DNA from 4 places in the Thioalkalivibrio sp. genome. Region 4 is predicted to be linked to each of the others. Evidence: predicted binding sites of a transcription regulator. Region 4 holds the regulator's gene; each other region holds the start of a gene.
The links. Region 4 encodes sigma-54, which starts transcription at its own class of promoters, with help from an activator protein. Its sites were predicted from a motif close to TGGCANGNTNCNTGCTT; they were not measured.
Positions count from the first base shown of each region.

Region 1: the regulator sigma-54 is predicted to act here: its motif matches at 2,935-2,951, upstream of flgA (flagellar basal body P-ring formation chaperone FlgA).
Region 2: the regulator sigma-54 is predicted to act here: its motif matches at 2,751-2,767, upstream of glnA (glutamate--ammonia ligase).
Region 3: the regulator sigma-54 is predicted to act here: its motif matches at 1,862-1,878, upstream of flgB (flagellar basal body rod protein FlgB).

Region 1 is NZ_JAWLHP010000053.1:15,727-20,781, forward strand. It holds gene flgJ (flagellar assembly peptidoglycan hydrolase FlgJ) at 1-10, shown strand, start outside; gene flgK (flagellar hook-associated protein FlgK) at 70-1,716, shown strand; gene flgL (flagellar hook-associated protein FlgL) at 1,722-2,657, shown strand; gene flgA (flagellar basal body P-ring formation chaperone FlgA) at 3,036-3,758, shown strand; gene flgM (flagellar biosynthesis anti-sigma factor FlgM) at 4,056-4,370, shown strand; gene ACESMN_RS10690 (flagella synthesis protein FlgN) at 4,375-4,860, shown strand; gene ACESMN_RS10695 (flagellar brake protein) at 4,963-5,055, shown strand, end outside.
Region 2 is NZ_JAWLHP010000027.1:20,912-25,966, reverse strand. It holds gene ACESMN_RS07000 (GNAT family N-acetyltransferase) at 1-371, opposite strand, end outside; gene ACESMN_RS06995 (cold-shock protein) at 693-896, shown strand; gene glnA (glutamate--ammonia ligase) at 1,238-2,647, opposite strand; gene ACESMN_RS06985 (cation diffusion facilitator family transporter) at 2,845-4,068, opposite strand; gene ACESMN_RS06980 (hypothetical protein) at 4,143-4,424, shown strand; gene glyQ (glycine--tRNA ligase subunit alpha) at 4,532-5,055, shown strand, end outside.
Region 3 is NZ_JAWLHP010000053.1:6,604-11,658, forward strand. It holds gene ACESMN_RS10600 (HU family DNA-binding protein) at 153-425, shown strand; tRNA gene ACESMN_RS10605 (tRNA-Val) at 468-543, shown strand; tRNA gene ACESMN_RS10610 (tRNA-Asp) at 564-640, shown strand; gene ACESMN_RS10615 (DUF2835 domain-containing protein) at 881-1,105, shown strand; gene ACESMN_RS10620 (hypothetical protein) at 1,116-1,436, opposite strand; gene flgB (flagellar basal body rod protein FlgB) at 1,913-2,317, shown strand; gene flgC (flagellar basal body rod protein FlgC) at 2,314-2,736, shown strand; gene ACESMN_RS10635 (flagellar hook assembly protein FlgD) at 2,749-3,423, shown strand; gene flgE (flagellar hook protein FlgE) at 3,474-4,691, shown strand; gene flgF (flagellar basal-body rod protein FlgF) at 4,707-5,055, shown strand, end outside.
Region 4 is NZ_JAWLHP010000023.1:22,959-28,013, forward strand. It holds gene lptB (LPS export ABC transporter ATP-binding protein) at 1-759, shown strand, start outside; gene ACESMN_RS06160 (RNA polymerase factor sigma-54) at 949-2,334, shown strand; gene hpf (ribosome hibernation-promoting factor, HPF/YfiA family) at 2,368-2,697, shown strand; gene ACESMN_RS06170 (PTS sugar transporter subunit IIA) at 2,701-3,162, shown strand; gene hprK (HPr(Ser) kinase/phosphatase) at 3,155-4,120, shown strand; gene rapZ (RNase adapter RapZ) at 4,123-5,004, shown strand; gene ACESMN_RS06185 (PTS sugar transporter subunit IIA) at 5,009-5,055, shown strand, end outside.

The sequences.
Region 1 (5,055 bases), on a different contig from region 4:
AAGTGGATGATGAGGAGCACGGTATGCACAGCCTGAGGGTCTCCAGCCGGGACTGCCGGGAGCGCCGCAATGGGTAGCGATATCCTGAGCATCGGCACCTCCGGTCTCGCCGCATTCCAGCGCGGCCTGTCGACGACCGGCCACAACATCGCCAATGCGGGCACCGAGGGCTACAGTCGCCAGCGCGTGGACCTGAACACGCGTGAGCCGCAGTTCGCGGGCAACGCCTATATCGGCAAGGGCGTCGAGGTCGGCGGGGTGAACCGCGTCTTCGATCAGTTCGTGGAGAACCAGCTGCGCACCGCGACCTCTTCGAACGAGCAGTCCTCGGTATTGCACGACTACGCGAAACGGGTCGACTCCCTGCTCGCGAATCCCGATTCCGGACTGGCGGCCGGACTGCAGCGCTTCTTTGCCGCCGCGCAGGACGTGGCGACCGATCCCACCTCCGTGCCGGCACGCCAGGTGATGATCGCGGAGGCGGAGTCCCTGTCCGGCCGCTTCGGCTCCCTCCACCAGCAGCTGGACGACCAGCGCGCGCTGGTCAACGGCCAGATCGAGACCACCGTGGACGAGATCAACGGGATCTCGGAGTCGCTGGCCGAGGTGAATGCCGGCATCGTTGCGGCCACCGGCCGCGCCGGCGGTGCCGCCCCGAACGACCTGCTCGACCAGCGCGACCGGCTGGTGCGCGAACTGGCGGAACACGTGAACGTGACCACCGTGGCCCAGGACGACGGTGCGCTCAACGTCTTCGCGGGCAATGGCCAGAGCCTGGTGATCGGCAGCAACGCCTCCGAGCTCGTCGCCCGGCCACTGGGCGAGGATCCGTTGCAGGTCGATGTCGGCCTCGCGGGATCCGGCGGCGCGGTGGCGGACATCGGCCGGTTCATGACCGGCGGCCGTCTCGGCGCGCTGCTGGAGGTCCGCGGTTCCCTGCTGGACCGGGCGCAGAACGATCTCGGGCTGATCGCCCAGGGGCTGGCGCGGGAGTTCAATGCGCAGCACGCAGCGGGCCGGGACCTGAATGGGGAGCCGGGTGGACCCTTCTTCCTCGAGCCCGCAGTGGAGGTCCGGGGCAGCGGCTCCGGTGCGCTGCCCGCGGTGGCGATCGGCGACGTCGGTGAACTCACCGGCGACGACTACCGGCTGCGCTTCAACGGGGACCAGTGGGAGCTGCGAAACACCTCCAGCAACCGGGTGGTCGGCGAGTCGGATCCCGGTAATGAATTGGTGGTGGCGGGTCTGAGCATCGGTACCAGCGGACTGGATCAGGGCGAGAGCTTCCTGATCCGGCCCACGCGCACCGCCGCGGCGCAGATTGGCACCGCGATTGACGATCCCCGCGGTATCGCCGCGGCGGACGCGGGCGACGATGACACCGCGATTCCGGTCGGCGACAACACCAACGCGCTGAGGCTGGCCGGTCTGCAGGACGCCCGCTTCCTGTCCGGCGACACCGCCACCCTCGAGGGCTCCTACAACGCGATGATCGGCGAGGTGGGGACCCGGACCCGGCAGGCCGAGGTCTCCGCGCAGGCGCAGTCGCGTCTGCTCGACGAGGCCCGGAACCAGCGGGAATCGATCTCCGGCGTGAACCTGGACGAGGAGGCGGCCAACATGCTGCGCTACCAGCAGGCCTACCAGGCGGCCGCCCAGGTGATTGCCGTGAGCGGAACCCTCTTTGACACACTGCTCGGTGCGGTGAGGCGGTAACGGCGATGCGCGTATCCACAACCCAGGTCTTCCAGAACGGGCTCGACTCCATCCAGCGCAGCCAGCAGGACCTCTCCCGAACGCAGATGCAGCTCGGGTCCGGCCAGCGGATCCTGAGCCCGTCCGACGATCCCGGTGGCGCGGTGCAGTCGCTGCAGCTGACCAGCGCGGTCGAGAAGCTCGAGCAGTACGCGCGCAACAGCCTGTCGCTGGAGCAGCGGCTGCGCACCAGCGAGACCGTGGTGGGTTCGGTGGTGGACGGGCTGCAGCGCGTGCGCGAGCTGGTGGTGCAGGGCAACAATGGCAGCCAGACCAACGAGACCCGCGCGATGATCGCGGGCGAGATCCGCCAGGCGCGGGACGAACTCGTCCAGCTCGCGAATACCCGCGACGCGAATGGCGAATACCTGTTCGCCGGGCTGAGTTCGTGGACGCGTCCCTTCGAGGTCGACGCAGACGGGAACGTGGCGTACCAGGGCGACGACGGTCAGCGCGCGGTGCAGATCAGCCCGGCGCGCACCGTGCCGGTCGGCGACTCCGGTGAGCGGGTCTTCGTGGATGTTCCGAATGACGAAGGGGACCTGCAGCCCCTGTTCGAGACCTACACCCGGATCGTCGAGGCCCTGGAGGCCCCGGTCAGCGACCAGGAGGGCCGCGAGGGCCTGAACGACGCGATGGCACGCGGCCTCGGTGACCTCGACCAGGCCCTCGGGCACCTGCTGGAGGTCCGCACCGACCTCGGCGGGCGCATGAAGACCGTGGAGACCCAGAACCGGATCAACGAGGACCAGCTGCTGCAGGTCCGGACCGCGCTGTCCGAGACCCGCGACCTCGACTACGCCGAGGCCATCAGCCGCTTCAACCTGCAGCAGACCGCGCTGCAGGCGGCCCAGCAGACCTTCGTGCAGGTGCAGCGGCTGTCGCTGTTCAACTTCCTCTAGTGGGCCATGCGGAAAGTTCGGTGACTATGGAGCACAGCCAGAAGGGCCGGAGCAAGGCGGGCAAGTGCAGGAATAGTGGGCCTATTTCAAACTTGCCCAACGCAGCGCCGGCGCTTCTGGCGAAGCGATCTGGTACCGAACTTTCCGCATGGCCCACTAGTCTGTTTCACCCGTCATCGCGAGGAGCGAGGCGACGTGGCGATCCATAGGGCATGGATTTCGAACATGCCGGCTGGATTGCTCGCTGCGGGCCAGATGGACCCCGCGGTCGCTCCGATGGCACGTCGGTTGCATAAAACTCCAGTAGGGACCGGTCCCGCCAGAAATCCGACGGGCGGGGACCGGCCAAACGCATCGAGATGAACCGGAGACGGCCCGATGGGGTATCGGCGCAGGCACAATCTCAGGACCGGGCGGCTGCTGGCGGCCCTCCTGCTGCTGGCCGGCAGTGGGGCCGCGGCCGAGGAGCCGCAGCAGAACATCCTGGCGGCGGCCACGGCCTTCATGGAGGCGACTGCCGCCGAGGCCCATGGCGCGGGCTTCGAGGTCTCGGTGACCGCGGGTCCGCTCGACGACCGGCTGCGCTTGCGCGCCTGCGAGGAGGGGCTCGAGGCCTTCACCGCACCGGGCACCCGCACCGCGGGCAACACCACGGTCGGCGTGCGCTGCCATGGCCCGGTGTCCTGGACGCTGTACGTGCCGGTTCAGATCGAGGTCCACGGCGAGGTGGTCGTGCTCGGCCAGCCGCTGCCCCGGGGAAGCGTGCTGCAGCCCGCCCACCTGCGGCTGGAGAGGCGGGACGTCGGCCGGCTCGGTAATGGCTACCTCGGTAATCTGGAAGAGGCCCGGGACATGGTGCTGCGCCGCGCGCTGCAGGCCGGGACGGTGCTGACGCCGCAGATGGTGGAACCGCCGCGCCTGGTCGAGCGTGGCCAGCGCGTGCTGCTGCTGGCCGAGACGGGCCCGGTGGCGGTGCGGGTCCAGGCGGAGGCACTGGGCGACGGGGCGCTGGGCGAGCGGGTCCGGGTGCGCAACCTGTCGTCGGAGAAGATCATCGAGGCGCGGGTACTGTCTCATGGGGTGGTGGGTGTTAGCATGTAGCCGAACGCCCTGCGCGGGCTGGGCGGCGCCATCGCCGGGTCTCCGCGCTAACGGTCATCGCGGGCGGCCACCACCCCTGACCATGAAAGAGGACCGTAGGGTGGGCAAAACGAAGTGTGTCCACCACAGACCGACACGGCCGGGATGGCCGGGATGGTGGGCCCGCTGCGCTTGGCCCACCCTACGCCCAATCGCGGCCCGCGACGGGGGTAGAGAGGAGTTTCACGCTAAGGATTTGCGGCCCGCGGCCGATACAGGGTCCAGCAGAGGTCGGAGCATAGGCCCGAGGAATCAAAGATGACAATCGATATCAAGAACAACCTGACGCCAACCCAGCCCCGCACGACGGGCGAGGGCCGCAGTGTCGCGGAGAACGCCGGGGTGCGCAGCGGCGGCGCGGAGCCGGGCAGGGACGAGGGTGGCAGCGGTGATCGCGTGACCCTGACCGACACCGCGCGCCGGCTGAGCGACCTGACCCGCAGCGTGAGCGAGCAGCCGGCGGTCAACACCCAGCGCGTGGAGCAGATCCGGGCGGCGATCGATCAGGGTCGCTACGAGATCAATGCCGAGCGCATCGCCGATCGCCTGATCGCGATGGAAAAGGTCCGCTGATCCGATGGCCGACACCGGCGCAGCGGCTGACCGGCTGCACGAACTGCTGAACCGGGCGGTGCGCGAGTCCGTGCTGCTGGAGGCGGCGCTCGAGCGCGAGACGCGGTCCCTGTCCACCCACGATGTGGATGCGCTGCAGCAGGCGGTGAACGCCAAGCACCAGGCGGTGCAGGGCCTCGAAGAAGTCTCGCGGGAACAGGCGGCCCTGCTGCACTCGGGCGGCTTTGCCGCGGACACGCCGGGCATGGAGGCCTGCCTGCGGGCCTGGGACCTGGAAGGGCGCATCCGGCCCCTCTGGGAACGGCTCCAGGATTCGATGGAGCGCTGCCGACGCCACAACCAGATCAACGGTGGCCTGGTCCAGACCCAGCAGCACCAGGTCCAGCAGGCGTTGCACATCCTCCGCGGCGAAGACACGCGCACCGAGCTCTACGATCCCCGCGGCCGAACCGTGGCGAGCAGTGCGCCCCGCTCGATCTCACAGGCCTGACCGCTTGCCCTCCGGGCCCTCGTCCCGGCGCCGGCTGCCGCCGGCCGTCCTGCCCCCTTCCCGCCTGCGCATGCCCCCTGCCGCCTGCGCGGGACAACGGTGATGGGCCCGGCGGAACCCGCGGACTTCGGCCGATTCGAGAGCCGGCCCAATCGGGAACTGATCACCGACCCGGCGCGCGTGCACCGGATGCTG
Region 2 (5,055 bases), on a different contig from region 4:
AGCCAGTGCACTGCCGGTTCCGTCAGGAACCGCTGCAAGCGCCGGGCGAACGGGCCGGACGCGGCCTGCGCGGCGATCAGCAGCAGGACTCCACCGCCGCGCAGCAGGCCCGCGGCGATCGCGAGGGCATCCGGATGGAAATCGGCGCCGGCCTCGAAGACCAGTGCGTCGTACTCCCTGCCGAGCCAGTGCGCGGCCTGGGCCGGCGCAATCGCCGGCACACCGGACGGCACCCCAGCCCCCAGCCACGCGACGCTGGACCGGGCCGCCAGATCCCTGATCCAGCCGGATACCCGCCGTCGTGTGCCCGGGCTGTCGGGCACCGCGATCAGTTGCCGCGTGCAGGCGGATTGCGGCGGCTTCGCATGCATGATCGTCGATGGTACCGCCTCGAGGCGAAGATCGCCGGGAACGCACGCGATGGCCGGGCGGCGCCGCATACCGCTTGCCGGCCGAACAGGCTCGGGCGGGATCCGGGGCGACATGGCGCCGTCCCGTGATCCCTTTGCAATCTGCGGCGGCCTGAAACAAAAGAGTCATTGGCTTTCTTGCCACACGAGGCGTATAGTCGGGCATGTGAGAGGCCGTCCGGCGACGAAGCTCGACAGTTTCTGTTCAGGCAGTCGCTGCGGTGACCTGTTGTCATTGAGCCGCTCACATTTGTGTATATCTAAGTAACGAGGTTGATGGTTGTGAATACTGGTGTAGTGAAGTGGTTCAATGAGAGCAAGGGGTTCGGGTTCATCACTCCCGATGATGGCGGCAAGGACGTGTTCGTCCATTTCTCCGCGATCGACGGAAGTGGTTTCAAGACCCTGGCGGAAGGTCAGAAGGTCTCTTTCGAGATTCAGCAGACCCCGAAGGGTCTCGCCGCCGGCGCGGTGAAGGCCATCTAAGGAGCTCTGCCCGCGTCGGGGGGTAGCCCTCGCGTGGATCAGCCGCCCTCCGGGGCGGCTTTTTTTGTGCAGGAAATAGCGGTCGCGCCCGAAGCGGGCGACCTGCAGACGGACGGCCACCAGCCCGACCATGAAACGGGGCACAGGGCGCGCCCACCAGAGACCGATACGGCCGGAATCGTGGACCCGCCACATCCGGTCCACCCTGCGCCCATGAGCGCACCTTCCGCCCTCCGTGTCTACGGGTCCCTGAAGGCATACGCCGGGGTTCTTCCACATAAAAAGGCCGTGCCCCGAATCTCCCGGGGCACGGCCGACGACATCCTGCTGCCGACGAAGGCTTACAGGCTGTAGTACATGTCGAACTCGACCGGGTGCGTGGTCATGCGCAACTGGGTCACGTCCTCCATCTTCAGGCTGATGTAGGCATCGATCATGTCGTCGGTGAACACACCGCCAGCGGTCAGGAAGGCACGATCCTGGTCGAGGTGGTCCAGCGCCTGGTCGAGCGCGGCGCAGACCTGCGGGATGTTCTTCTCTTCTTCGGGCGGAAGGTCATACAGGTTCTTGTCCATCGCGTCGCCGGGATGGATCTTGTTCTGGATCCCGTCAATGCCGGCCATCAGCATCGCCGCGAAGGCCAGATAGGGGTTCGCGGTGGAATCCGGGAACCGCACCTCGATGCGACGTGCCTTCGGACTCATCACGAAGGGGATGCGGATGGAGGCCGAGCGGTTGCGGGCCGAGTACGCCAGCATCACCGGCGCCTCGAAGCCCGGGACCAGCCGTTTGTAGCTGTTGGTGGAGGCATTGGTGAAGGCGTTCAGCGCCCGCGCATGCTTGATGATGCCGCCGATGTAGTACAGCGCGGTCTCGGAAAGCCCCCCGTAGAGGTCACCACTGAAGAGATTCGACCCGCCCTTCGAGATCGACATGTGCACGTGCATCCCGGAGCCGTTGTCCCCGACGATCGGCTTGGGCATGAAGGTAGCGGTCTTGCCGTGGGCATGGGCCACATTCTGCACCACGTACTTGAGGATCTGGACCTCGTCCGCCTTGCGCGTCAGGGTCGCGGCACCGACGCCGATTTCGCACTGACCGGCGGTCGCCACCTCGTGGTGATGAACCTCGGTATGGAGGCCCATCTCGCTGAGAACCTCACACATGGTGGACCGGATGTCATGCAGGCTGTCCACCGGCGGAACGGGGAAGTAGCCACCCTTCACCGTCGGGCGATGTCCGATGTTGCCGTCGTCGTAGACACGCTCCGAGTTCCAGGAGGCCTCGCTGGAATCCACCTGGCAGTAGGAGCCGGACAGCGACGCACCCCACTTGACGTCATCCAGCACGAAGAACTCGTTCTCCGGGCCGAAGAGTGCGCTGTCGGCGATGCCGGTCGAGGCCATGTAGGCCTCGGCGCGCTTCGCGAGCGAGCGCGGGCAGCGGTCGTAGCCCTGCATCGTGGCCGGTTCGACCACGTCGCAGCGGAGGTTCATCGTGAGATCCTCGAAGAACGGGTCCAGCACCGCGGACTCCGCATCCGGCATCAGGATCATGTCCGATTCGTTGATCCCCTTCCAGCCGGAGATCGAGGAACCGTCGAACATCTTCCCGTCCTCGAAGGTGCCTTCGCTGATCTCGTGGGCCGGGACAGTGACGTGCTGTTCCTTGCCCTTGCTGTCGGTGAAACGGAAATCGATGAACTGGACTTCCTTTTCCTGGATGGTTTTCAGCACGTCGGCTGCGGACATGTACTTTCTCCTTTCACTTGACTTGAACTGATCTCATGGGGATGTATCCGCGCCGCCCGTCCGGCGCTCGCACGAACGGGCACGCATCATCACGCGGGGTCTTAAGCAGGGTTTGTGCCAGCGTGATCATCACGCCGAATCTCTCCCCGCGCAGACCGCCTCTCACTCTTTTGCACCCTTGTCGGGCGCAGATTGCACTATTCCGGTGCGGATTGCGAGACGGTCTGCGCGTTCCTGGTGCGCGCCCGGAATACGATCAGGACTTCGCCGAGCTGACCCTCAAGACCCGGGTGCGCATGCACGAGCTCCGCAAGCTCCGCCGCGCGTTGGTTCAGTTCGGTGCCGCTGGTGTCGTCCTCCAGGCGCAGGGTGAGGGTCACGTGGACGCGTCCACCGAGGTAGTGCAGGGCCACCTGCTCGATGAGCGCGAGCTCCGGCAATCCCTCCCACGCCTGGCGGATGTGCGCGGTGACTGCCGGCCGCAGCGGCAGGCCGACGCTGCGCAACTGCTCTTCGTCGTTTTCGGGGTCCACGTGCACGGTCACGTCCCGCAGCGTCCCCATGCTGTCCCGGATCGCGCGGTAGACCTCGTCGGCGATCTGGTGTCCCTCCGACACCGAGATCCGCGGAGCCACCTGGATGTGTACGTCCGCCGCGGCCTCGTTCCCCAGCTTGCGGGTGCGCAGCATGTGTGCGTCCTTGACCCCGGGCACGCTATCGATGGCCTGCTGGATCACGTCGACCTGCTCCGGCTCCAGCGCGGTGTCGATCAGCTCGGCGGCACTCCTGAACATCAGTTGCCAGGCCATGTGCAGGATGAACAGGGCCACGACCAGCGCCGCCACGGCATCCAGCCACGGCCAGCCGACCACGGCGCCGCCAATGCCGATGAAGACGACCACCGACGAGATCGCGTCGGTCCGGTGATGCCACGCGTTCGCATGCAGCAGTGCCGACTGGATTCGCCGCGCCGCGCGCACGTGGTACTGGTAGAGTCCTTCCTTGGCCACGAGCGCGACCGCCGCGAAGATCAGCGCAGGCGGTGCCGGGCCGGTCAGCGTCTCCCAGGCCAGCAGCCGCTGACCGGCAGTCCAGCCGATCCCGAGCGCCGCAAGGGCCAGGAGCAGACCGACCACGATGGTGGCGAGGGTCTCGATGCGGCCATGGCCATAGGGATGGTCCCGGTCCGGCGACGCCGAGGCCTTGCCCGCGGCGAACAGGACCACGCTGTCGCTGATCAGGTCGGACAGCGTGTGGGCGCCATCGGCGATCAGCGCCTGCGACTGAAACAGCCACCCCGTGAAGATCTGCGTCGTCGCCAGCAGCAGATTCACCACGCCGGCCAGGAGGGTGGCCGCTCGCGTGGTCCGGTAGCGCTCCTCGGGTGACGCCACGGCTGCGCTTGTGGAAACCCTGCTCAAGGATTATCCTTGTAAATAGGAATGCGTCTCATTGCTATATTCGTGTCCCCGGTCTGATCCGGCAGGAGTCCCATATGCTCGTTCTTGAGGTCGACCAGGAATCGCCGCCCCTTTCCCTGCGCATTGTAGACCGGGGCTCCGGCTGCGTGATGGCGGAATGGAACGGCCCCGCCTGCCGACGCGTCCTTGCCGCCACGGGCCTCCCGCTCAACGAACTGCGCGCGGCACCGCCTGGCGATGCGCAGCGGCCGGCGATTCGCCGCCTGCTGTTCGAGGCCTTGGTAACCGACTTCACCGCCGGATTGCAGGCAACCCCACAATCCGCGCAGGTCCTGCCATTCCGCGCGCCGCGCTGAAGCGGCGGGGCCACCGGATATCCACGGGGAGACCGCGCGCACGGTAGTGGCCGCAAACCCGCCGTGGCCGCTATACTTCCGCCTTTTCCCTGCGATTCAGGCACATCATGCGGCAGTCCCGGGTGACCTTTCAGGATCTCATTAGGCAGTTGCAGGAGTACTGGGCACGCCAGGGTTGCGTGCTGCTCCAGCCCTACGACATGGAGATGGGGGCCGGCACCTTCCATCCCGCGACCTTCCTGCGCTCGATCGGACCCGAGCCGTGGCGCAGCGCCTACGTGCAGCCATCACGGCGGCCGACCGACGGCCGCTACGGGGACAACCCCAACCGGCTGCAACACTACTACCAGTTCCAGGTGCTGCTGAAGCCCTCGCCGCCGGACATCCAGGATCTCTACCTGGGATCGCTCCAGGCACTGGGTTTCGACCCGACCGTGCATGACATCCGCTTCGTGGAGGACGACTGGGAGTCTCCCACCCTGGGGGCATGGGGCCTGGGCTGGGAAATCTGGCTGAACGGCATGGAGGTTACCCAGTTCACGTATTTCCAGCAGGTGGGCGGGATCGACTGCCGGCCGGTTTCCGGGGAGATCACCTACGGCCTGGAACGGCTCGCGATGTACCTTCAGGG
Region 3 (5,055 bases), on a different contig from region 4:
GGTGGCGCGCTTGCCATCTCCAGGCCGCAATACAAGAATAGGGGAGCAACGACACACTGTTACCGGGCGGCATCGGGTGGGTTTTGCCGTCCCATCCCTGACTGGCCGTCGTCTGCTTGCGAATACAACATGCATAAAAAGGAATCCTGCGCATGAACAAGTCCGAACTGATCGAAGCCATTGCCGAAGAAGCTGATGTACCGAAGGCCCAGGCGGGCCGGGTGATTGATGCCATGACGAGCGTCGTGGGGGATGCCCTCTCCGAGGGCCAGCAGGTGTCCATGGTGGGCTTTGGCACCTTCATGGTTCGTGAGCGCCCGGCGCGGAGCGGTCGCAACCCCCGTACCGGCGAGACGATCCAGATCGCGGCCTCGAAGACCCCGTCCTTCAAGGCTGGCAAAGCCCTGAAGGATCGCGTAAACTAGAGGGCTTTCCCAGGTTGCTCAGCTCAAGGTTGATCAACTTAGGGGTGCTTAGCTCAGCTGGTAGAGCGTCGCCCTTACAAGGCGAATGTCGGCGGTTCGATCCCGTCAGCACCCACCAGAGAGAATCTTCCCAGATCCGGAGCGGTAGTTCAGTTGGTTAGAATACCGGCCTGTCACGCCGGGGGTCGCGGGTTCGAGTCCCGTCCGCTCCGCCACATCATCTGCAAGGGCACCCTCCGGGGTGCCTTTTTGCTGTCAGGTCCCGAATTTCCCCGGCACGCCCTGCCGCGATGCGCAGGGCCGCCGGGTCGGTCAGTGGCCATGCGGAGAAGGCGCATGGGCACATCGCCGGACCGGCCGAGTGATCCCGCTGCGCTGCCCCCGGCGCTCGGGCTCCGGGGCGCCGGGCCCGCCTCCCGGCAGGCGGGCGGGCGCGGGGAGGCAGCGCGCGGACCATGAGGGAATTCCGGCTGCGGCTCTCGATTTCCCCCGCCGAGATGATGCTCTATTACCGCGGGGACGCCAGCGTCTTGCTGGCAACGGCCCGGGACGGCACCAGCGTCCAGATGCCGGCACGCCTGCTGCGGCCGCACGTGACCGCGCAGGGCGTGAGCGGAGAGTTCCTGCTGCGCTGCGACGATCGCAACCGCTTCCTGAGCCTGGAACGGATCGCCGACTGACGCCGGGGCCTCAGGCGTCCCAGGGCAGCCGCGCGAGGTCGGCCCGGGTGTAGAAATGCTCGTGGCGCATGAAGCCGGCGACGATACCGTCCTTCAGCTCGGTGATGCGCCCGGCCTCGTCGCGTTCGATCACCCAGTGGTCCGGCAGGTTCTCCAGCAGGTGCACCGAGGCCAGCTTGCCGTCCTCGTTCACCGACAGATGAACCTCCTGGGTCTCCAGGTCGCGGAAGGCCGGCAGGAAACCCAGCAGCGCGGCGCCAGCCGTCATTTCGGGGATCTCGTGATACGCGGGAAGGGTCGAGACGGCGGCGGGCAGTTGGCGTTCTTCCATGGTTCCTCTCCATGTCAGCGTGGCTGTCTGGGCTACGTGGGGCTTGGCGGCGCTGTCCCGGGAAACTTGAGTCGCCGGTCGGGAGGACGGGAGGGGTACCGCCCTGCGGACGCCCGCGCCTGCCGATGCGCTCCGCTGCGGCAAGGCCTTGCCGCAGGGGCCGGCATGGCGGGGCATGAACCTGCCGCAACGGAGGGTCCCGGGCGGGCAGAGGAGGCAAACACCGCAAGGGGACAGATTCATGAATCTATCCCCGTTCCTCGAATCTGTCCCCGTTCCTCCCCCCGTTCTTGCACGCCCCGCAGGCGTCAAGACTTCGTTGCCGCAGCGGGGTGCCCGGCCCGAAGTGGCGGAATCTTGCCGCCTCGGCGCCGTGTTGTCGTGCGTGGATAACGCAAGCTACTGAAATCCGGGTTTTTAATAATTGGCACATGCTTTGCTTCTGATTCGGCAGACTCGCTATGAGGTGTTGTGCCATGGCCCTTTCCTTCGACAAGGCCCTCGGAATCCACGCGGAAGCGCTGCAGGTGCGCTCCCGCCGGCTGGAAGTGCTGGCGTCGAATCTCGCGAACGCGGACACCCCGAACTACAAGGCGCGGGACATCGACTTCCGGGCCGCGCTGGGAGACGTGCAGCAGGGCCAGGGCCTGGCGATTCGGCGTACCCACGCAGCGCACATTTCCACGGGCGCGGCGGGGCATGGGATGGAACCGCAGTACCGTGTCCCCAGCCAGCCGTCGCTGGACGGCAATACGGTGGATCCGCAGCTCGAACAGGCCGCGTTTTCCCAGAATGCGGTGCAGTACCAGGCGAGTCTGGACTTCCTGAACGCGCGCTTCCGCGGTCTCCGCAACGCCCTGGGTGGAGGTAACAATCAATGAGCAACCTGTTCAAACTCTTTGAGGTCTCGGGCTCGGCGCTCAGCGCCCAGTCGGTCCGTCTCAATACGGTGGCCAGCAACATGGCCAATGCCCAGGTCACGAGCGGGACCCCGGACCAGGCCTACCGGGCCAGGCACCCGGTCTTCGAATCGGTACTGCAGGACATCGGGGGGGGCAATGGCACCGCCTCCGTGCAGGTCGCCGGCGTTCTCGAGAGCCAGGCCGAGCCTCGGGCCGAGTATGCGCCCCAGCACCCGCTCGCCGACGAAGAGGGCTACGTGTACAAGCCCAACGTGAACGTGGTGGAGGAGATGGCCAACATGATCTCCGCGTCGCGTTCCTACCAGAACAACGTCGAGGTGATGAACACCACCCGGCAGCTGCTGCTGCGCACGCTGCAGCTGGGGCAACAACAGTGAGCGGGGTGAGTGATGAGCGCGATTGACAACGATCTGCTGGCAAATCTGGGACTCACCCGGGAGCCGTCGCCCGCGGAGAAGGGCAAGGACCGGCTCGGCCAGGGCGATTTCCTGGAGCTGATGACCACCCAGCTGGAGAACCAGGACCCGTTCCAGCCGATGGAGAGCGGCGAATTCCTTGGCCAGCTGGCGCAGTTCGGCACGGTCTCGGGCATCGAGGACCTGCAGAAATCGTTTCAGGACCTGACCGGGTCGGTCTACTCCGGGCAGGCCCTGCAGGCGGCCGGTCTGGTGGATCGCGAGGTGATGGTCCCGGTGGAGATGTCGATCGTCGATCCGGCACAGGGCCAGTGGGGCGCGGCCGAGCTGCCGTCCTCCACCAGCGATCTGGTGGTCGGCGTCTACGACGCCAGCGGTGCACTCGTGCGCCGCATGGCGCTGGGGCCGCAGGAGGCGGGTCTGACCGAGTTCCGGTGGGACGGCCGCGACGAGTCCGGCGAGGTCGCCCCTGCGGGCGTCTACGAATTCCGCGCCGAGACCCGGGACGCGGGCCGCACCGAGGCGCTGGAGATGTTCCTCGCGTCCCGGGTCGAGAGCGTCTCGCTGGGCAACCGGGACGGCTCGCTGACGCTCACGGTCCAGGGCCTGGGCGAGATCGACTTTTCCAAGGTACGACGTATCGGCTGACGGGGTCCGCGGGACCTCCGTTCCATCGCGCATTGCACAGGAGACAGGACATGTCATTTCGTACAGCACTGAGCGGCCTGAACGCCGCATCCGCGGACCTTCGCACCACCGGCAACAACATCGCCAACTCGGGCACGGTGGGCTTCAAGGAATCCCGGGCCGAGTTCGCCGACGTCTTCGCGGTGTCCCAGGGCGGCGTCAGCAAGACCGCGGTCGGCTCCGGTGTGCGTCTGTCCGCGGTGAACCAGCAGTTCACCCAGGGCAACATTGACTCCACCGGCAAGAACCTGGACATGGCGATCAGCGGGGACGGGTTCTTCATCCTCAACGACGCCGGGACACCGGCCTACACGCGTGCCGGCAACTTCGAGGTGGACCGCAACGGCAACGTGGTGAACAACCAGGGGCATCGCCTCCAGGTCTATCCGCAGCAGGGCGAGGCCCTGGATTCCTTCGATCTCTCCAGCATGGAAGACCTGAGACTGGACACCTCCGAGGCGCCGCCGCGCGCTACCGAACGGGTCGAGGCCCAGCTCAATCTGCCGTCGGGAGCCGAACCCCCGACCAGCCCCTTTGCCATCGACGACCCGACGAGCTTCAACCATTCGACGACGGTGACCGCGTACGATTCGCTGGGTCAGTCCCAGGAGGCCACGCTCTATTTCCGGAGCGCCAATCCCACGGAGGGCGAATGGAATGCCTATCTGGGAGTTGACGGGACACAGGTCGGCGACGCGCAGCCGCTGAACTTCAACAGCCGCGGAGAACTCGAGAGCGACGCGCTCCTGAATTTCGGCGCGTACCCGCTGGACAACGGGGCGGAAGACCTCGATATCAGCTTCGATCTCGGCGCGGCCACGCAGTTCGGCGACTCCTTCAGCGTGACCAGCCTGAGCCAGGACGGCTTCAGCACCGGCAGCCTGAGCGGCATCGACATCGACGCCGGCGGGGTCGTGTTTGCCCGCTTCACCAACGGGCAGGCGCAGTCGCTCGGCAAGGTCGCGCTGGCCGACTTCGCCAATCCCCAGGGGCTGCAGCAGATGGGCGACAACGTCTGGGGCGAGACCTTCGCGGCGGGCGAGAGGATTCGGGGCGAGGCGGGCGAGGGCGGCCTCGGCATGATCCAGTCGGGCGGCCTCGAGGCCTCCAACGTGGACATCGCGCAACAGCTGGTGAACCTGATCACCGCGCAGCGCAACTTCCAGGCCAATGCCCAGGTGATCTCCACCGCCGATACCGTCACCCAGACGATCATCAACATTCGCTAGGCGGGGTAGCCGATCATGGATCGCATGCTGTATGTCGCGATGTCCGGGGCCAGGGAGACGGCCCTGGCGCAGGCGCGCAATACGGACAACCTGGCCAACGCCAGCACCACCGGCTTCAAGGCCTCGCTGGACGCGTTTTCCAGCCGGCACGTGAGCGGACCGGTGCACGAGACCCGCACCTACGCGGTGGCCGAGGACATGCGCGTGGACCTGAGTCCCGGGCCGCTGCAGGCGACCGGGCGCGACCTCGACGTGGCGGTCCAGGACCGCGGCTGGATCGCGGTCCAGGCGCCGGACGGCGGCGAGGCCTACACGCGGGCCGGCGACCTGCGCGTGGACTCGATGGGCCAGCTGACCACGGGCA
Region 4 (5,055 bases):
CCCAGCGGCACGGCCCGCGCGGAGCCGGCCCCGGATGATCGTCTGGTGGGCATCGCGCTGACCAAACGCTACGGCACGCGCACGGTGCTGGACGGGGCCGACGTCGACGTCGCCCGGGGCGAGGTGGTCGGTCTGCTGGGACCGAACGGTGCCGGCAAGACCACCTGCTTCTACATCCTGGTGGGACTGATACAGGCGGACGCGGGCCGCATCATGCTGGCCGGCCGCGAGCTCACGCGCGCGCCGGTCCATCTGCGCGCGCGACTCGGAATCGGTTACCTGCCCCAGGAGGCATCGATCTTCCGCCGTCTGACGGTCTGGCAGAACCTGCAGGCCGTGCTCGAGTTGCGCCGGGACCTCGATGCGGCCGGACGCCGGGAGATCGGGGACGCACTGATCGAGGAATTCCAGCTGAATACGGTGCGCGACAGCGCGGGGATCGCGCTGTCCGGCGGCGAGCGGCGGCGCGCCGAGATTGCCCGCGCGCTGGCGGGCAACCCGCAGTTCGTCTGCCTCGACGAACCGTTCGCGGGCGTGGACCCGATCTCGGTGGTGGAGATTCAGGAGGTGATCGCCCACCTGAAACAACGGGGCATCGGGGTGCTGATCTCGGACCACAACGTGCGCGAGACACTGGGCATCTGTGACCGGGCCTACATCCTCAGCGAGGGCCGCCTGCTCAGCGAGGGGACGCCACCCGAGCTGCTCGCCGACCAGCGCGTGCGGACGGTTTATCTCGGTGAGCATTTCCGTCTCTGATGCATGCCATCCGCGCCGTAGCCCCCGGCAGGGGCGGCCCGCCTCCGGCCGCGCGCCGTGGCCCTGCACCAAAAGGCTGCAAAAAACCGGGCACAGGCAGTAACATGAAGTCATGATGAATCATTTCGCGTCCCTGCCCGCCGCATGCTGAAGTCTTCGCTCAATCTGCAGCTCGGTCAGCACCTGACCATGACCCCGCAGCTGCAGCAGGCCATCCGCCTCCTGCAGCTGTCGACGATCGAACTGCAGCTGGAAGTGCAGCAGGCGCTCGAGAGCAATCCGATGCTCGAGCTCGCCGAGGACACGCCCCCCGAAGAGGCGTCCGGTGAGCCAGCCGAGGCCCAGCCGGAAGCGGAACCCGCCGACAACAGCCCGGACACGGAGGCATCCGCCGAGGACTGGGGTGACGAGCCGTACGCCCAGGGCCCGGGCTCGCAGGGCGTCGGGGTCGATGACCGCGACCCCTTCGAGAACCAGGCGGGCAGCGAGGGTGGCCTGCACGAGCACCTGCTGTGGCAGCTGCACCTGGGCCCGCTGAACGAACAGGACCGGCACATCGGGGCGACGCTGATCGACAGCATCAACGCGGACGGCTACCTCGAGACCGACCTCGAGACCCTTCAGGAAATCCTTGGGGGCGAGGAGACCGTCGGCCTCGACGAAATCGAGGCGGTCCTGCACTGGATCCAGCAGTGCGATCCGGTCGGCGTCGGTGCGCGCGATCTACGCGAGTGTCTGTTGCTCCAGCTGCGCGTGCTGCCGGAGGGCACGCCGCTGCGCGACACCGCCCTTCGGGTGATCGATGCGGGAATGGAGAGTCTCGGCAGGCATGACTTCCGCACGCTCCAGCGGGAACTCGGGCTGGACGAGACGACCCTCGCGCGCGCGATGGAGCTCGTCCGCACGCTGAATCCGCGGCCCGGCAGCCAGATCAGCGACCAGGCGCCGGAATACGTGACCCCGGACGTCTATGTGCGCCGGGACCGCGAGGGCTGGCGGGTCGACCTGAACCCGGAGATCGCGCCGCGCATCCGGATCAACAGCCTCTACGCGGGCATGGTCCGGAGGGTCAGTGATGCGCGCGACAGCGCCTTCATGCGCAATCAGCTGCAGGAGGCGCGCTGGTTCCTGAAGAGCCTGCACAGCCGCAACGAGACCCTGCTGCGCGTGGCGCGGGCGATCGTGGACCGGCAGACCGGATTCCTCGAGAAGGGCGAGGTGGCGATGCAGCCGCTGATCCTGCGCGATATTGCCGAGGCGCTGGACCTGCACGAATCGACCATCTCGCGGGTGACGACCCAGAAATTCATGCATACCCCGCGCGGCGTGTTCGAGTTCAAGTACTTCTTCTCCAGCCACGTGGGCACCAGCGACGGCGGTGAATGTTCCGCCACCGCGATCCGTGCGATGATCCGCAAACTGATCAGCGAGGAACCGCCCAACCGGCCCATGAGCGACTCCCGACTCGCCCAGGTCCTCTCCGACCGAGGCATCAACGTGGCCCGGCGCACCGTGGCCAAATACCGCGAGGCGATGAACCTGCCGCCGTCCAGCGAACGCCGGCAGCTGCTCTGAACCTCGCGGCCCACCAATGCAAGGAGTTTGAGTATGCAGATCAATCTGACCGGTCATCACGTCGACATCACCGATCCACTGCGTGACTACGTTCAGGACAAGTTCGGTCGCCTGGAACGGCACTTCGACCAGGTGATCGACATCCATGTCGTGCTCACGGTGGAGAAGAACCATAACAAGGCGGAGGCCAACCTTCAGGTCAGCGGCAACCACATCCATGCCTATGCGACGCACGCGGACATGTACGCCGCGATCGACGGCCTGATCGACAAGACCGACCGGCAGCTGATCAAGCACAAGGAGAAGATAAAGGATCATCACCGCGCCGAAGGCGTGCAGCTCAACCGACAGCAAATCGCCTGAGCAATGCAGATTGCCGATCTTGTCCGGGAGGACCGGGTTTGCCTGGACGCCGACATCACCAGCAAGAAACGCGCGCTGGAACGGCTCGGTGAACTCCTGGCCAGGGGTGACGCCGTTCCCTCGGCCAGCCTGATCTTCGATGCCCTCTCGGCACGGGAGCGGCTCGGCTCCACCGGTCTCGGCCATGGCGTGGCCATTCCCCACGGGCGCATGGCCGAGATCGACAACCCCAGAGTCGCGGTGCTGCGGCTGGAGCAGGGTGTGGACTTCGAGGCCATCGACCATGAACCGGTCGACATCCTGATCGCGCTGATCGTGCCGGAGGAATCCACCGGCGAACACCTGGATCTGCTGGCGCAGCTGGCACGCGTCCTGTCCCAGCCCGACAATATCGCCGCGCTCCGGCGCAGCGCCGACACCCCCGCCCTGCACCTGGCCGCCCGCACCGCCTTCCGCGATGGCTGAAAGCCTCAGTCTCGCCGAGCTGGTCGCCGCCCTCGGGCCGCGCACCGGGCTGGTGTACGTCCATGGCGAGGCCGAAGCGCACGACCGGATCCTGCACGAGGCAGACGACGCCGATCTGCCGATGGCCGGTCACTTCAACATGATCCGGCCCAACCGCATCCAGGTGATTGGCGATCTCGAGGCCCGCCATATCGAGACGCTGAAACCGGCCGAGCACGAGTGCCTGATCCTGGATCTCGCCGCGACCGGCACGGTGGCCGTGGTCTTCGCCGAGGGCACCTGCCCGTTCGAGAGCCTGCCGCCGAAGTGCGGAAATCCCCTGCCCGCGGTCCTCTGCACGCATATCGGAAGCCACGAGCTGATCGGACTGCTGCGCTATTTTCTTCAGCACCGGCTGGCGCGCTCCGTGGTCCGCCACGGCGTTTTCATGGAGATCCTCGGGGCCGGCGTGCTGATCAGCGGCGAATCCAGCGTCGGGAAGAGCGAGGTCGCACTGGAACTCGTGAGCCGCGGCCATCGGCTGATCGCCGACGATGCCCCGGAGTTCGCCCGCATCGCACCGGACATCATCCGTGGCACCTGCCCCCCGCTGCTGCGCGACCTGCTGGAGGTGCGCGGTCTCGGGGTCCTGAACATCCGGGCGATGTACGGAGATTCCGCGATCAAGCGCGGCAAGTACCTGCGCCTGATCATCGACCTGCGCGACTGGGACCAGCACACCACCCTGCCGGACGACCGCATGAACGGCTGCCGCGGAGAGGAGGATGTGCTCGGCCTGAGGATCCCGGTCGTCAGCCTTCCGGTCGCCCCGGGACGCAACATCGCGGTGATGATCGAGGCGGCGGTCCGTGCCCATCTGCTGCGGCTGCAGGGATACGCGGCCGGGGACGATCTGCGCACGCGGCTGCGCAACCGTCTGGAGTCGGAACCCGCGGCCGCGCAAGGGAACCAGGGCTGACCATGCGGCTGCTGCTGCTCAGCGGCCTCTCCGGCTCGGGCAAGACGGTGGCCCTGCACACGCTCGAGGACGAGGGCTTCTTCTGCGTCGACAATCTGCCCCTGAACCTGCTGAACGACCTGATCCAGGAGCTGCGTACCGGAAGCCACCGCAACGATGGCAGGGTGGCGGTCGGGGTGGACGTGCGCAGTGGCCGCGACGCGCTGCAGGGCCTGCCGGAGAATCTGGCGAGACTGCGCCAACAGGGGCTGCAGGTGGAGGTCGTCTTCCTGCACGCGTCGGACCAGGCGCTGTTGCGCCGCTATCACCACACGCGACGCCGGCACCCGCTGGCGCGCAAAGGCGTGCCGCTGGTCGAGGGCCTGGCACTGGAACGGGAGTGGCTCGGGCCGATCGCCGCGAACGCCGACCTGAGCATCGACAGCAGCGATCTGACCATGCATGATCTTGCCCGGCAGGTGCGGGCCCGTCTGGCGACGCACGAGGCCGGGAACCTGTCGCTCCTCTTCCAGTCCTTCGGGTTCAAGCACGGCGTCCCGGTGGACGCGGACTTCGTCTTCGACGTGCGCTGCCTGCCCAACCCGCACTACGAGCCGGGGCTCAGGCATCGCACCGGCCACGAGACTCCGGTCGTGGCCTTCCTGGAGGCCCATCGCGAGGTCGGGGAGATGTTCGACAGCATCCAGGCCCATCTGCAGCGCTGGCTTCCGCGCTTCGCGGAGGACCATCGCAGTTACCTGACGGTGGCCATCGGCTGTACGGGAGGACGCCACCGCTCCGTCTACTTCGCCGACCGGCTCGCCGGTGCCTGGCGGGGGATGCGGAATTTTACCGTGAGCACCCGTCACCGGGAGCTCGACGATCATCTGACGGACGCGGGGTGAAGCGATGTCGGTCGGTCTGCTACTGATCACCCACCAGAACCTCGGAGAGAC